Zymomonas mobilis subsp. mobilis ATCC 10988: one gene and its partner. The protein of the gene in region 2 interacts with the protein of the main gene of each other region in a pairwise test. Links are inferred from orthologs where the notes say so. Each region holds a gene or a part of one and is shown on either strand. Other genes may lie near its edges. The genes, in order: ZMOB_RS04650 and ftsA.

What was found.
Region 1: the proteins of ftsA (region 2) and ZMOB_RS04650 interact in binary tests that used the Escherichia coli proteins (3 or more experiments, as listed by UniProt). The link is inferred for Zymomonas mobilis subsp. mobilis ATCC 10988 from one-to-one orthologs.

What each region holds. Positions count from the first base shown.
Region 1 is NC_017262.1:1,057,869-1,064,518, forward strand. Bases 1-2,810 are described here. They hold ZMOB_RS04650 (rod shape-determining protein), read left to right. Parts: upstream 1-787; coding sequence 788-1,834; downstream 1,835-2,810. Other genes in these bases: mutL (DNA mismatch repair endonuclease MutL), read right to left, coding at 1-530; mreC (rod shape-determining protein MreC), read left to right, coding at 1,865-2,810. Also shown: more of mreC, read left to right, coding at 2,811-2,884; ZMOB_RS04660 (hypothetical protein), read left to right, coding at 2,898-3,449; mrdA (penicillin-binding protein 2), read left to right, coding at 3,577-5,508; rod shape-determining protein RodA, read left to right, coding at 5,520-6,626. UniProt on the Escherichia coli protein: Forms membrane-associated dynamic filaments that are essential for cell shape determination. Acts by regulating cell wall synthesis and cell elongation, and thus cell shape.
Region 2 is NC_017262.1:529,705-534,241, forward strand. What follows is about bases 1-3,000. They hold ftsA (cell division protein FtsA), read right to left. Parts: upstream 2,143-3,000; coding sequence 859-2,142; downstream 1-858. Other genes in these bases: ftsZ (cell division protein FtsZ), read right to left, coding at 1-642; ZMOB_RS02385 (cell division protein FtsQ/DivIB), read right to left, coding at 2,139-3,000. Outside these bases: more of ZMOB_RS02385, read right to left, coding at 3,001-3,089; ZMOB_RS02390 (D-alanine--D-alanine ligase), read right to left, coding at 3,082-4,047; murB (UDP-N-acetylmuramate dehydrogenase), read right to left, coding at 4,044-4,537. UniProt on the Escherichia coli protein: Essential cell division protein that assists in the assembly of the Z ring. May serve as the principal membrane anchor for the Z ring.

The DNA of each region.
Region 1 (6,650 bases), 530 kb from region 2 along the record:
AGCCGTCTGACGACATCATGGCAGGCCATATATTCGCTTTTGGCGCTGCGCATGAATTTCCGACGGGCTGGAATACGGGCGAAAAGGGAATCAACCTTTATTCTTGTCCCTTTGGGCAGGGGAGCGATGCCTTCCTTCTCGAAATGTCCATTATCGACGATAATTTTCCAGCCACTATCGCTGTCGGCTGTTCGGCTTTCCAATGTCAGGCGGGCAACGCTGGCGATTGAAGGGAGCGCTTCGCCACGAAAACCCAAGGTAGTGACGGCTTCGATGGCATCATTATCAGGGAGTTTCGAAGTCGCATGGCGTTCCAAGGCCAGCCGCATTTCGTCCGCAGGAATACCGATGCCGTTATCAATGACTTCAATCCCGTCTAAGCCGCCTTTTAGCAAGCGAATAAGGATGCGGGTTGATTGGGCATCAATGGCATTTTCAACCAGTTCTTTTAAAGCACTGGCCGGTCTTTCGACAACTTCGCCCGCAGCGATACGATTTATGACGTCTTCTGGCAGACGGCGTATTGACATATTTCTAACCCTGCCCCAAGCGGTTCTCTGGCTTTCCGGTTCAATATTCATATAAAACCGGAAAATGGCTTTTTTTTAACCTTTTAAAGTCATAGTATAGGATGTTCAGGATCGATATAGGGTCGATAAATTAATAGTCCTGATCTATCCCTTTAATATCGGTATATGCGTAATATACCGGTTTCTTTTTGGTCGGGAAAGTTTATAGCTTTTCTGGCTTCTTTCCTAAAGCCCCTTGTTAGCGGACGGATGCTTGAATGTCTCTTTTTACCCGCCTGTTTAAATTTATGTCGCATGACATGGCGATTGACCTCGGCACGGCGAACACCGTCGTTTATCTTCGCGGCCGTGGCATTGTATTGAATGAACCCTCGGTTGTGGCAATCGAAACCCTGAATGGCGTCAAACGGGTGCGCGCCGTCGGGAATGATGCCAAGCTGATGATGGGCAAAACGCCGGATAGTATTCAGGCTATCCGTCCTATGCGTGATGGCGTGATCGCTGATATTGACGTTGCCGAACAGATGATAAAGCATTTTATCCAGAAAGTGCATGGCGGTAAAGCACGGCCTTGGCGTTTTCCTGAAATTGTGGTTTGTGTCCCGTCCGGTTCTACATCGGTTGAAAGACGCGCTATTCGCGATGCGGCTTCTAATGCGGGTGCCAGTCAGGTCTTTCTGATTGACGAACCAATGGCAGCGGCTATCGGGGCTGAAATGCCAGTAACTGAGCCTATCGGTTCGATGGTCGTTGATATTGGCGGCGGCACCACCGAAGTGGCGGTTCTGTCTTTGCGGGGTCTGGCCTATACCACCTCTGTCCGTGTCGGTGGTGACAAAATGGATGAGGCAATCGGTTCCTATGTCCGCCGGAATTTTAACCTTTTGATCGGTGAAGCGACAGCCGAGCGCATCAAAAAGGAAATGGGCACGGCAAGAATGCCAGATGATGGCATCGGGATGACGATCAGCATCAAAGGCCGCGATTTGGTAAACGGGGTGCCAAAAGAAATTCAGATCAATCAGGCGATGATTGCTGAAGCTTTGTCTGAACCTGTGGCCTCTATTGTTGAAGGCGTCCGTCTGGCTTTGGAAAATACGGCACCGGAATTGGCCGCCGATATTGTCGATCAGGGTATTGTCCTGACAGGTGGGGGCGCTTTGTTATCCGGTCTGGATACGGTTTTGCGCGAGGAAACTTCTTTGCCGGTAACGATTGCCGACGATCCTTTAACCTGTGTGGCGATGGGAACCGGACGGGCTTTGGAAGATCCTACCTTTAGAGCTGTTCTGCAAACAGCCTGATTTTTGAGCAGGTAAAGGATCTTTTGAAGCATGGCACCGCCGCGCTCACGTAATTTTGGTTTTTCAAGGCGGGCGCAACTAGGCTTATTTGCAAGTTATGTCGTGGCTGTCGGAGGGATTGTTGTGGCCTTGGTCATGTTGATCTTGGCCAATCTCTATCCCGCCAGTTACAATAGCGTCATTGGTTTTATCACTGATTGCACCAGCCCGTGGCCGCGTTTAGGCCACGGGGTTGTCACCCTGTTAGATAATAGCCGGGATAATGTTGCGGGCTATATCAAGGCGGGTAGTGAAAATATCCGTTTGAAAAAAGAATTGGAGCATCGGCAATCTGACCTTGTGCAATTACAGCTTTTGAAGGCGGATAATGGCAAGCTGAAACGCTTGTTAAATCTGGTCGATCATACGCCAGAAAAAATAGCTGTCGGGCATATCATCGGTTCCCCCTTGGCAACGAGTAATCGTCGGACGGCGATTATTGATATTGGTTCTTCCTCAGGGGTCACAAGTGGTATGCCTGTTTTGGCTGCTGAGGGTTTGGTTGGGCGTGTTTTAGCGACGGGGCATTTTTCGGCGCGCATTCTGTTGCTGATTGATCCTTCCAATACTTTACCCGTCAAAATTGCCCGTTCCGGTGTGGCTGCCTTGGCCGCGGGGCGGGGTGATGGCCCTTTGGATGTCCGGCCATTGATTGCAGGGCAATCACCTTTCCAAAAAGGTGATCTTTTGGTGACTTCCGGCACTGGAGGAATCTATCCACCTGATATTCCCGTCGCTTTTGTTACGGCTTTGAATAATGACGGTGCGGTTGCTTTGCCCGTCGTTAATCCGGCTTCGGTGGATTATATTATGGTTGAAAAAATATTTGAGCCTGATGCCCCGCCGGAACCTTCCCTTGCGGATAAAATGCCTTCTCAAAAATTGTCCCGCAAGAAAGCGGCCAAAAATAATCCAACGGCGAGAGCTGTCACCCAACCTTTGGCAGGGCAGGCCGCCGATAACCCTGTGAACAGCAACAGCGCATCACCGGTATCCAATAAATCCCGATGAAAGGAAAGCGGTTATGGCTTTGACACCAGTGACGCCTCCTGCGGTAAAGCCTATTATTGCCAAAGATCAGGATTTGGGATTTTTGCCAATAAAAGCCAAGATTACCCCGATTATTATGGTTTTGTTGGCAAGCCTTTTGGAGACCGAGCCTTTTGTCGGGGTATTATCCTTCTGGCCTTCTTTAGGATTTTTAACGGCTTTGGGATGGCGATTGTTACGCCCTGAATTATGGCAAGCATGGATGGGGCTGCCTTTGGGCATGGCTAATGATATTATCAATGGTCAGCCGCCAGCGACTTCTATGATTACATGGACGGCTTGCTTTCTTATGATGGATATTGTCGATAATCGGTTGGTATGGCGGAATTATTGGCAGGACTGGATTTTGGCAGCGGTGGCTGTTTTTTCTTCTAGCTTGCTGGCTTTATGTATGTCTTGCGGTTTTAAAGGGCATTTCGCTATCGCGCTTGTGGCCGATATGCCAAGGATTCTCGTCTCTATCTTGCTGTTTCCGGTGGTTGAATTTTTTTGTTCACTTGTGGATCGCTGGCGGTTAGCTTTATAAAATAAGACTAAAATAGTCATCATTGAAAGCAGGACAGCTATTAGGCCGGCTTGTTTTTTGTAGGATTATCCATATTTTCTGCACGCGCCCTCTTTCTATTGCGTAATACTTGCCGGATTATTTTTCTGTGAAAAAGCGTAGTCATCTTATTACCCAACATTCGCTCGGCTATAGTTTTTCCCGCCGTGCTATGCTTTTTGGCGGACTGCAATTGGCAACCGGCAGTTTGTTAGCCATGCGGATGGCTTGGCTATCTGTCGCGGAAAACGAACATTATAGTCTAATGGCTGAAGATAATCGGGTGCAGACTGTCTTGATACCGCCAAGACGGGGATGGATTGTTGATCGTCATAATCGGCCAATGGCGATCAATCATACTGATTTTCGTGTCGATATTATTCCCGATCAAATACAGGATCGGGAACGGGTGATTATTACTTTGGCCGAGCTACTCAATCTCTCTCCAGATGATGTCGATCGGATTCGGGAAGATTTGAATAAAGCCGCCGGTTATCAGCCTGTCCCGATTGCCGAGCATCTTGATTACGAGCATTTTGCTGCGATCTCTGTCCGTTTGCCTGAAATGGCCGGAGTAGCGCCACAAAGAAGTTATGCCCGTTATTATCCAAATGGCTCTGCAGTCGGACATTTAATCGGTTATGTCGGCGCAGCGACAACTGATGATTATAAGAAAAATCACGATCCTTTGTTAATTACACCCGGATTTAAAATTGGGAAACAAGGGTTAGAAAAAACTTTTGATAATTATCTAAGAGGGGTTCCGGGTGCCAAGCGTTCCGAAGTGACGGCGCGCGGACGGTTAGTGCGTGATCTGGAGAATAAGCCTGATCAGCCCGGTAAAAAGCTGCCTTTAACAATTGATGCTGGTTTACAGGATTATGCGGCGCGGCGCATTGGAGATAACAGCGCAGCCGTTGTTGTGATTGATACCGAAAATGGGGATATTTTGGCGCAAGTATCCATGCCCTGTTTTGATCCCAATGATTTTGCCGATGGTATCAGTCATCGAGAATGGCAAAGTCTGTCTCAAGATGACCACCATCCCTTGATCGATAAAACGATTGCGGGTCTTTACCCCCCCGGCTCGACAGTCAAGCCGATGAATGCGCTGGCTTTGCTGGAATTGGGCATTGATCCTTATGAAACGGTCAATTGCACTGGCAGTTATCAATTGGGCAGTAGTTTATTCCATTGTTGGCGGCGGCAAGGTCATGGCCCCGTCAATATGCATACGGCAATCACGCAAAGTTGTGACGTCTATTTTTACGCTATGGCGCATCGGGTTGGTATGGAGCCTTTGGCAGATATGATGCGTCAATTAGGACTGGGTGCCAGTTACCATCTGCCTTTGGGATCAGAACATTATGGCACGGTTCCTGACCCTGCATGGAAATTGAAAAAATATCATCGCAATTGGACGGCGGCAGATACTTTGAATGCCTCGATCGGGCAGGGGGATGTTTTGGCCAATCCGTTGCAATTGGCTGTGATGGCGGCGCGATTGGCTTCGGGAAAACAGATTACGCCTCGGCTGATCCGCTCAAAAGAAATCCCTATGCCCGCCAAATTGAACGCCAAAGAATCCCATCTTGATTTTATTCGGCAGGCCATGCGGGATGTGGTGAATGGGGGGGGCACCGGTGGTGCTGCAAGATTATATGTTCCCGGTGTTGAATTGGCGGGGAAAACCGGAACGGCGCAGGTTCGGCGTATTTCAATGGCTGAACGTGGGCGCGGTGTGTTGAAAAATTCACAATTGGCTTGGCGGATGCGCGATCATGCCTTGTTTGTTTGCTTTGCACCGACAGATAACCCACGTTATGCCGCCTCGGTTGTTGTCGAACATGGTGGACATATTGACTCCGCTACGGATGGACCGGCTATTGCACGCGATGTCCTGACCTATTTGTTTGATCCCGATCGTGCTATGGCCAGTTTGAACGCTTTGGAAGTGTCGTGGGGTGGGGATCTTGCGAGCCGTATGCGTATGCGGTCGGAAAATGCCTCGAAAGCTCCATCTAAACCCAATATGACTTAGGCGAAATCGGGATGTTGTCCTTAGTACCTGCTCCTATTCGGCAGTTGCCGTGGAAGCTTTTGCTTCTGGTTATGGCTGTTGGCAGTTTTGGATTGGTTGTTTTATATTCGGCTGGAGGTGGGCTGCATCCTTGGGCGTTGAATCAAGGGCTGCGTTTCGTTTTCTTTATTTTTGTCGCGATTGCTATCAGCCGTATAGATCAGGGCAGTTTGAAGCAAATTTCTTGGCCGCTTTACGGCGGGTTATTGCTCCTCCTTATTTTTGTCGAGCTATTTGGCTTTGTAGGTGGCGGTAGTCGGCGATGGCTTAATCTGGGGATTATGACCCTTCAGCCTTCGGAATTGATGAAGTTGGCGATTGTCCTTGCGATTTCCCGTTTTTATGATTTGCTGCCTGCGGGTGAGATTAGAACCTTTTCCGCTATGTGGCCTGCGGCTGTTTTAATTTTGGTTCCGGCGCTTCTTGTTGCAGTTCAGCCTGACCTTGGAACGGCATTGATGATTGTCGCGGGGGGGGTAATTGTCTGTTTTTTGGCTGGATTGCCCTTATGGCTATTTATCGGGGGCGGTGTGTCCTTGGCGGCGATTGCGCCGCTCGCTTTCTTTTTTCTATTGCATGATTATCAGCGCAATCGGGTTTTGATCTTTTTAACGCCTGAAAGTGACCCTTTGGGGCGAGGATATCATATCAGTCAGTCCAAAATCGCGATTGGTTCAGGTGGTATTTTTGGCAAGGGATTTTTGAATGGCACTCAGAGCCATCTCGATTACTTGCCTGAACGTCACACCGATTTTGTTTTTGCAACAATGGCCGAGGAATGGGGACTGATCGGAGGGCTGTTCATTATTGTCAGTTTTATGATTATCATCAGCTGGGGCATGAAGGTGGCATTAAATGCGCCGTCACGTTTCGCCAAATTAACGGCAGCAGGCCTATCTTCGACTATTTTTTTCTATGTTGCGATCAATCTAGCTATGGTTATGGGGATGGCACCCGTAGTGGGCATTCCACTGCCTTTAGTCTCTAATGGTGGCTCGGCAATGATGAATGTGATGATTTGTTTAGGGCTGCTCATGGCGATTGATCGTTGGACACGCTATCCCAAAAAAGGATTTTGATCTGGCCTTGAGCCCATAGAGTAT
Region 2 (4,537 bases):
ATTGATAAGACCGGGGCAAACCATCAAATCGGTAATACCGCGAACACCCTGCTGCAAAACCTCATCCGCCATCTGGAAGGCCTGCTTAAAGGTCGTGTTCGGATTGGCGATCAAAAACAAATTCTGGTTTGGAATAACAATCAGCGTATCGACATGCTTTTGCAGTTCTTCAATACCGCTTTCAGCTGACCGCGCCCGTCTTTTACCTTCAAAGTTGAACGGTTTGGTCACAACACCGACTGTCAGAATACCACGATCACGCGCTACTTTTGCGATGACCGGTGCTGCACCCGTGCCGGTGCCACCCCCCATCCCAGCGGCGATAAAGCACATTCTTGCGCCTTCCAAGGCTTCCTGAATCTGCTCGATCGTTTCTTCTGCGGCCGCTTTACCGACTTCCGGTCTCGATCCTGCCCCCAAGCCCTGCGTCGTCGTCGGGCCAAGCTGAATCCGCTGTTCTGCCGGAGAGATATTTAAGGCCTGGGCATCTGTATTGGCTACAATAAAATCGACACCCTGCACACCTGATGCAATCATATTGGCAACAGCATTTCCGCCGCCGCCGCCGACACCAATCACGCTAATCCGGGGCAGCTCACTTACTTCGCTGCTATCACTGGGTTGCATGAATTCGATGGTCATTTACGCTCTCCGTCCCAAATACATTTTGTCAGGCTTATCCTAGGCTACAATGCTATAAAATCGGATTTAACAAGTTACTCTTTGTCGAAAAGATTACCGGATCTGACCAAACAAAGCTATTCACCCTGTTACCTAGTGACTAAATCTTATATTGCCTGAAGCCATTACTAAAAGCACGTAAAAATGTGCAATAAAATCTTAATTTTGAATATATTTTTAATATTCGCGACGAAACATCTGAAAAAGACGTTTAAAAGATCCCATAAAAGATTTTTGACTGCCCATTCTATTATTATAAGAGAGCGGTCTAAGATCAAAGGGTTCCGACGCAGCATGAAGAACAAGCCCCGTCAAAGTCGCAAAAGCCGGGCCACTATGGGCATCTGGAAGCCCAACAAGGCCGTGCGGCCGCCCTATTCTAACCGAACGACCCAAGACACCTTGGGCATAATCGGCAATACCTTTCAATTCTGCACCCCCTCCTGTTAACACCACCTGACGTCCGACGGGGCCATTATAGCCCAAAGATTTCAGGGCATCGGCGATATGATCCATCCAATGATCCAAACGCTTCCGAATAACACCGATCAGCTGCGCCCGACTTATCCGTTGTGGATCAATTACATCCTCGTCATTGGCAATCGGCGCCACATCTATCATCTCATGATTATCGCGAGGTGAACTCTGCGCCGATCCATAAAAACATTTCAATCTTTCTGCATCCGACCGTCTGGTGCCAAAAGCCGCCGCGATGTCATCTGTAATATCGGATGCGCCCATCGGGATAGAAGTCAAACCAACCAACAGCCCACCGGCAAAAAGGGATACATTGGTAACGCCTGCCCCTAATTCAACCAAGGCCACACCCAATTCCCGCTCTTCTGCAAAGAGGCAAGACATTCCGGCCGCGATCGGCGCAGCAACAATCGCCTGCACTTCCAGATGTGCCGAACGCACCGCCAATTCCAAATTTCTGACAGGCGAAGGTTCAGCAGCAATCACATGGATATCGACTCCCAAGCGGTCGGCATAAAGACCAATCGGACTTTTAACCCCCTTTAACCCGTCCAAGGTATAAAGGGCGGGTTGAGCATGAAGCACCATATGCCCATCAGGATCAATCGCATCCCGTCCGGTCGCCAACAGGGTCTCCATATGGATTTCTTCGATCCGTTGACCATTCAAGGCTACTTCTGTCGAGCTAAGATCGGATATCAATCCTCCCGCAGAAAAAGACACCCAGACAGATTCAATATTGGTGCCTGCAATCCTTTCGGCCTGTTCAACGGCTTCTCGAACCGCCTTTTCCGTCGATTCCATATCGAAAAGATAGCCCCGTCTGACCCCCAGACTTTCTCGCTGACCACTTCCCAATACCTGCAAAACATTATCAGCCCTTTTCTCAACAATCAGGGCTGAAATTTTGGAAGAACCGATATCAAGCGCAGTTATCAGATTGCCTTCTTTTACCGGCGTCATACTATGATGTCGTTCCTTCATATTCGATCACTTACCAAAGGATCAGCTGCCTTTGCAGGCTTTGTCGCTTTCTTAACGGGTTCCGGTGAAATTCTGGCTGTAATAGGTGCCCCCGGAACACGCATATCGAATTTGACATAGCCCCTTTCTAACAAGTGATGCTCGCGATTAATATGAGAGAAACGCACCAAAGCCGCTTCGGCTTCATTCCCTTCTGGTAAAGATAAAGTTTCACCAGAAGCAAAATGCAAATCCCACCGCCGATTCCCGATCCAGCTTGCTGCATCAATCATCGGTTTCAAAGAGGGGGCTGCTTCCAAAAGATGCCCCAAATCTTCAAGATGCAGATTGGCACCCGCCCCAATAACCAAGGGCAGATCAGGCGAAGCATGCGGGTCAACATCCGAAATAATAATGCCGTTATTATCGACCAGTCTCAAATGACCATGATATTGCCAAACCGCCGCCGGATTTCGCTCGACAATATCAACGACCAAAGTATCCGGCCAACGGCGGGAAACACGCGCATCCTCAATCCAGCCAAAACGTAACAAGCGATCCCGAATAGCATTAAGATCAACCAAAGGCATCGCCAGATTTTGCTGGGTAGAGGCGATGTCATAGATCGCCTGCCGATCCATATGATGCAAACCAACGATTTCGACATGACGGACAGAAAAGCCCTGCCGTCCCAGATATTCACCTGTTTTGGTCGCCAATAATTGTGGCCAACGCGCAGCCCAAAGACCGGCCAAAAATCCGACAATAACAAGAATAAGCAAAAGACGCTTTGCCATCTGTTTTAATAACGGATGGGAAAGAAAACCCAGCCATTTAGGCAGAGCTATCGTCTCATTACTCTTGATAGGCCGTTTGGGGCGACGAATTGTCGCACCCGTTTGGCGGGCATGCCGCCTTGGAGAACGCCTAGCCGGAGCCGATTTTGTTCTGCGTGCTGCTTTAGCCACCCTGTCCTGCCATTTTGGTTTCTTGTAATGTGTCTTCCGCCAAGGCTTCCTCAACAATCATCCGGCACAAGGCGACATAGTCGATACCCAGCTGTTTTGCCTGTTCAGGAACCAAACTTAAAGGTGTCATACCCGGCTGGGTATTCACCTCTAACAGAAACAAACCATCCAATCCGGCTTCATCATCCCAACGAAAATCGGAACGCGACGGGCCCCGACATCCCAAAAGTTGATGCGCTTTCAAGGAAAGAGCCATCGCCTTTTCAGCAATCTCTGCCGGAATTTTTGCAGGACAGATATGGGTCGTCATGCCATCAGTATATTTGGCTTTATAATCGTAAAAGCCGTTATTCGGGCATAATTCGGTAACAGCCAAGGCTTTGTCACCCATCACCGCCACGGTTAATTCCCGCCCTTTAATAAAAGGTTCGGCAAGAAGGGTTTTAAAATTTTTCCACGGATCAATCTGGTCTTTCCGAATAGGCTGACCGTCATTAAAAGATTCATCAATGATCGCAACGCCGACAGAAGAGCCTTCATTGACCGGTTTCAAGACATAAGGTCGTGGCAACGGGTCTTTTGTATAAAGGCTTTCGCGCTCAACCAAACAGCCCTGCGGCATCGGAATATTCTCAGGGGTCAGAATCTTTTTGGTCAATTCTTTATCAATGGCAATGGCCGAAGCCGTCAAACCCGAATGGGTATAACGGATAGCCATTAAATCCATCAGACCTTGAATACTGCCATCTTCACCCGGCGTGCCATGCAAAGCATTAAAAACCACATCCGGCTTAGCTTCACGAAGCTTGAACGCAATATCCCGATCCATATCGAGCAGCGTCACGCGATATCCAGCCTCTTCCAAAGCCTTGCCGACATGGCGGCCTGACAGAAGCGAAATTTCACGTTCCGAAGACCATCCGCCCATCAAAACGACAACATGCTTTTTGTCGCTCATGCCTTATCCCCATCGAGTTTATGGCCGATGCGTTTTATTTCCCATTCAAGGGTAATACCGAATTTCGCTTTAACGCGCGCCCGCACTTCTTCGCCAAGATTTTCAATATCAGCCGCGGTAGCATCACCCAAATTCAACAGAAAATTGGCATGTTTGGTAGAAACTTCGGCATCACCGATTTTCAAACCACGACAACCAGCTTCATCAATAAGCTCCCAGGCTTTATAGCCTTCAGGATTTTTAAAGGTCGATCCCCCCGTCCGGCTGCGAACCGGCTGACTGGCTTCACGCTCGGCGATAATTTTATTCATCTGAGCTTCGATCTTGTCTTTATCGCCGGGTTGCCCTTGGAAAAGCGCTTCGGTCACAATCGCATCTTCTGGCAATTCAGAATAGCGATAGGCAAAATTCAATTTTTCAACTGGCCAGATTTCAATATCACCATTCCGACGAACCAGCGTAACCTGAATCAGAATCTTGGAAATATCAC